2 regions of the Micromonospora sp. CPCC 206171 genome follow, and region 1 is predicted to be linked to the other one. Evidence: riboswitches for the same ligand, from Rfam matches in the RefSeq annotation. Region 1 holds a riboswitch; the other holds the start of a gene.
The links. Region 1 has a riboswitch for S-adenosylmethionine ahead of thrC (threonine synthase). Riboswitches for the same ligand answer to the same signal wherever they lie in the genome.
Positions count from the first base shown of each region.

Region 2: linked by a shared signal. The riboswitch ahead of V6U89_RS13925 (aminotransferase class V-fold PLP-dependent enzyme) and the one ahead of thrC (threonine synthase) in region 1 are both predicted to bind S-adenosylmethionine.

Region 1 is NZ_JBAKHT010000007.1:5,800-8,185, forward strand. Features, by position in the region: gene thrC (threonine synthase) at 1-1,149, opposite strand, end outside; SAM riboswitch class I at 1,160-1,292, opposite strand; gene V6U89_RS10850 (hypothetical protein) at 1,428-2,129, shown strand; gene V6U89_RS10855 (DoxX family protein) at 2,184-2,386, opposite strand, start outside.
Region 2 is NZ_JBAKHT010000009.1:178,944-181,329, forward strand. Features, by position in the region: gene V6U89_RS13920 (PrsW family intramembrane metalloprotease) at 1-1,184, opposite strand, end outside; SAM riboswitch class IV at 1,208-1,329, shown strand; gene V6U89_RS13925 (aminotransferase class V-fold PLP-dependent enzyme) at 1,379-2,386, shown strand, end outside.

The sequences.
Region 1 (2,386 bases):
CCGGCCGGACTCGACCAGCTTGCGCAGCACCGCCACGGTCACCCCGCCGGCCGTCTCGGCGAACACCCCGGTGGTCCGGGCGAGCAGCCGGATGCCGGCCCGGATCTCCTCGTCGTCCACGTACTCCATCCAGCCGCCGGTGCGGCGCACCGCCTCCAGCGCGTAGAGGCCGGCGGCCGGGTCGCCGATGTTCAGCGACTTGGCGATGCCGGTCGGCTTGACCGGGACGATGGTGTCGCTGTCGCCGTGCAGCGCGACCGCGATCGGGTTGCAGCCGGCGGACTGGGCGCCGAAGACCTTCCAGCCACCGGCCGGCGCCTCGACCAGGCCGATCTCGACCAGCTCGGAGAACGCCTTGTCGATCTTGGTGAGCAGCTCGCCGCTGGCCATCGGGATGACCACCTGGGCCGGGATCCGCCAGCCGAGCTGCTCGGCCACCTCGTAGCCGAGGGTCTTGGAGCCCTCCGCGTAGTACGGGCGGACGTTGACGTTGACGAACGCGGTGTCCTCGAACTCGTCGGTCTCCACCAGCTCGCCGCAGAGCCGGTTCACGTCGTCGTACGACCCGTCGATGGCGACCAGTTCGCCGCCGTAGACGGCGGTGGTGACCACCTTGCCCTGCTCCAGGTCGCCGGGGATGAAGACCACCGAGGGCACGCCGGCCCGGGCCGCGTGGGCGGCGACCGAGTTGGCCAGGTTGCCGGTGGAGGCGCAGGCGAACCGGGTGAAGCCGAGCGCGCGGGCGGCGGTCAGCGCCACCGAGACCACCCGGTCCTTGAACGAGTGGGTCGGGTTGGCGCTGTCGTCCTTGACCCAGAGCGGCCCGGTGATGCCCAGCTCGGCGGCCAGGTGCGGGGCGGCGACCAGCGGGGTCAGCCCCGGGTCGAGCGTCACCCGGGTGGCCGGGTCCTGGCCGGCGGGGAGCAGGGCGGCGTACCGCCAGATGTTCTGCGGGCCGGCCTCGATCCGCTCCCGGGTGACGGCGGCCAGGGCGGCGCTGTCGTAGTCGACCTCCAGCGGCCCGAAACACTCGTAGCAGGCGTGCTGGGCGGCGAGCGGGTAGCGCGCGGAACAGGCGCGGCAGACCAGGGCGCGGGCCGGGCTGGCGGTCGTGTCGATGCCGGGGGCGGCGGGAAGCGTCGACGTCATGTCGAGAGTCCTCTCATCTTTCCCCGCATCGCACCCTGCGGCGGGGACGGAATTGGCACCTGCCCGCGTCCGCTCGTCATCGAGCGTGCGGGTGGTTGCCGGGGCGTCGTCGGGCCGTATCCCTCAGCCCCTCTGGATGAGGTATGCAGTTGTGCCACCGAGTCTAGAAGTTCCGCGGCCCGAACCCGACCCCGGTTCCCACGCTGTGAGCGGAGGCCGTGGGCGGCGGGCGGTCAGTACGGTGCGGGCGATCCCGTCGAGAGAGGAACCTTCCGCCCATGCGCCGGACCCTGCCGAGCTTCGCGGCCGTCACGCTGGTCTGCCTGCTCACCGCGTGCGGAGGTGACACCGGGACGACCGACACCGCGTCCACCACCGTCACCCCGTCCGCGGACGCGTCCACCGCCGCGGCTCCGGCCGCCATCGCCCCCAGCGCCACGCCGACCACGGCGGCGCCGGCCGCGCCCGCGCCGGCGGAGACCCTGACAATGAAGCCGAAGCCGCCCGCCGCCCCCGCGCTGACCTGCAAGCAGCTCGCCGGTGCGCACGTCGGCAGCGCCAAGGTGCCCTACAACGGCTACCCGGACCACCTGCCGCTCACCGAGGGCCAGTGGTCCGGCGAGGACGGCGCGACCGTGCTGTTGCAGAAGCCGTGCGGGATCGGCGACCTCGACGGCGACGGGGCGGCCGACGCGGTCGGCGTGGTCGCGCTGAACGGCGGGGGCAGCGGCACCTTCTTCACCGTGCTCGTCTGGCGCAACAGCGGCGGCAAGCCGGCCTTCCGGGCGCTGGCCGATCTCGGCGACCGCACCCCGGTCCTGTCGGTCAAGGTGGCCGGGCAGCAGGCCACCGTCGTCTGGCTGACCCGCAGCGACGGCAAGAGCATGGCCGAGCTGGACATCAGGCGCACGTCGACGTACAAGCTCACGGGCCCGACGCTGGCCGAGGTGGGCCACACCGACGCGCCGTACACGCCCTGACCGCATCGCCGCCGGAGCCGTGCCGAACGGCTCCGGCGGCGGGCGGCCGGCGGGTCAGGCGGGTACGGAGTTCCGGCCCGCCGGCGCCGGGGTGGCCACGCCGGCGCGCCGTCGACCGACCAGGCGGTCGAGCGCCCAACTGCCCGGACCGAGCACGACCACCAGGGCGAACGCCCAGCAGAACAGGGCGGCGAGTTCGCCGTTGTTGTGTATCGGCAACAGGCCGTCCGGCTGATGCACGACGAAGTAGGCGTACG
Region 2 (2,386 bases), on a different contig from region 1:
AGCCCCCGGCGCATCCCGTCGCGCAGCAGCGCCAGCCGGGTGGCCGCGAACTGGTAGCCACGCATCGCCCGCAGTCCGGCGTCGCCGCCGACCCGGCGGGCCCATACCCGGGCGGCGTGCCGCCGGCCGAGGCTGCCCAGGGCCGCCACCTCGGGCGGGCTGAGCCAGCCGGCCCGGACGTAGTCCGGCAACGTCCGCTCGGTGAGCCGCCCCTCCCAGGCCCGCAGCCAGACCGCGAAGCCGACCATGCCGAAGAAGATCGGCACCATCAGCGCGACCATGCCGTACATGAAGATCACCAGCTCGCCGGTGGCCTGCACCAGCGTCGGGATCAGGTTCCAGGTGCCGTGCAGCATCATCGCCAGCAGCAGGCCGGCGGCCGGCGCGAGGAACCGTACCCGGCGGTCCGCCGTCCGGGCGGCGATGCCCAGCCCGACCCCGGTCATCGAGGTGAACAGCGGGTGGGCGAAGCCGAAGAGCAGGATCCGGGTGATGAAGATGGCGAACACCTGCCGGAAGCCGGTGGCGGGGCCCCACTGGTCGGCGCCCGAGGCGTAGCCGTAGCCGCCCAGGTAGAGGATGTTCTCCACCATGGCGAAGCCGACCGCCGAGAGCCCGCAGTAGACCAGGCCGTCGGTGATGCCGGACCACTCCCGCCGCCGGAAGACCAGCAGCAGGATCGGGCCGAGCGCCTTGGTCAGCTCCTCGATGAACGGCGCCACCAGCACACCGGTGAGCGCCTGCGGCAGGCCCCAGTCCTTGAACAGCCCGGCCGCGGTCTCGTTGACCCTCAGCGATGCGGCGGTGGAGACGAACGCGCCCCAGGCGAAGCAGAAGATCAGGTACTTCAGCGGCTCCGGCTCGTACCGGTCGAGCCAGAGGAAGCAGGCGACCAGCACCGGCACCGGCAGGATCGCCGCCACCAGGCCGATGAGCAGTGCCTCCAGCCCGAGGTTGGAGCCGAGCACGAAGAGCATGTAGACCGCGCAGGCCGCGATCAGCAGCACCACCCCGGCCAGCGCCAGGACCCGTCGCCAGCCGAGCCGGCGCAGCGGCATCCGGGGCAGGGCTCCACCCGACGGCGGCGGAAGGGCGGGCGCGAGCGGCGGCGGCGCGGGCGAGCCGGGCGGGGTGTCGGCCATGCGGTCAGCGTAGTCATCTCCGGTCCACTGGTCCGGGCGCATCGGTGGTGGTTATGCTGCGGTCAGGTCACGAGCGCCAGCGTCAAGCCCCGGCTTGCTGGCCGGCAACCCTCGTCGAGGTTCGCGGTGGGGTGCCCCGGGTGATGACCGGGCCCGGCCCGATCCGTGTGCTGGGCAAGCGCGGACCCCGTCCCGGTGTGCCCACACCCGGGGTCCCTGGACCCCGGAGGCCCACCATGACCCTCACCCTCGTACCGCCCGCCGCCCCGACCACCGTCGCGCCGGCCTCGACCGGGCCGGATCCGCTCGGCGTGCTCGGCGTACCCGGGCAGGTGAACCTGGACCACGCCGCCAGCGCGCCCTGCGCGCGGGCCGCAGCCGACGCGGTGGCCGAGCTCCTGCCCTGGTACGCCAGCGTGCACCGCGGTGCCGGGGCGCTGTCGCGGCGCTGCACCCTGGCCTACGAGCGGGCCCGGCAGACGGTCGGCGACTTCTTCGGCGCCCGGCCCGAAGACCACGTCGTGTTCACCCGCAACACCACCGACGCGCTCAACCTGCTGGCCCGGGCGCTGCCCCCGGGCACCACGGTGGTCACCTTCGCCGGGGAGCACCACGCCAACCTGCTGCCCTGGCCGCGCGGCTCGGTCCGCCTGCCGGTGCCGGAGAGTCCCGCCGGGGCGGTCCGGGCGCTGGACGCCGCACTGGCCGAGCTGCGCCGGGGGGCCACCTCCGGGCTGCCGGTGCTGGTGGCGGTGACCGGGGCGAGCAACGTGACCGGCGAACGCTGGCCGGTGGCCGAGCTGGCCCGGGTGGCCCGCCGGCACGCCGCCCGGATCGTGGTGGACGCCGCCCAGCTCGCCCCGCACGCGCCGGTGGACGTCACCGCACTGGACGTGGACTACCTGGCCGTCTCCGGACACAAGCTGTACGCCCCGTTCGGCGCGGGCATCCTGCTCGGCCGGGCGGACTGGCTGGACGACGCCCCGCCGTACCTGGCCGGGGGCGGCGCCACCAGCCACGTCGGCGCGGCCACCCACGAGGTGCGCTGGACGACCGGCCCGGCCCGGCACGAGGGCGGTACGCCCAACCTGCTCGGCGCGGTCGCCCTGGCCGCCGTCTGCGCGGCGCTGGCCGGGGCGGACCGGGCGGCGCTGCACGCCCACGAGCAGCGGCTGGTGGACCGCCTGCGCGACGGGCTCGCCGCGCTGCCGGACGCCGTCGAGCTGCGCACGTTCTCCCCCGAC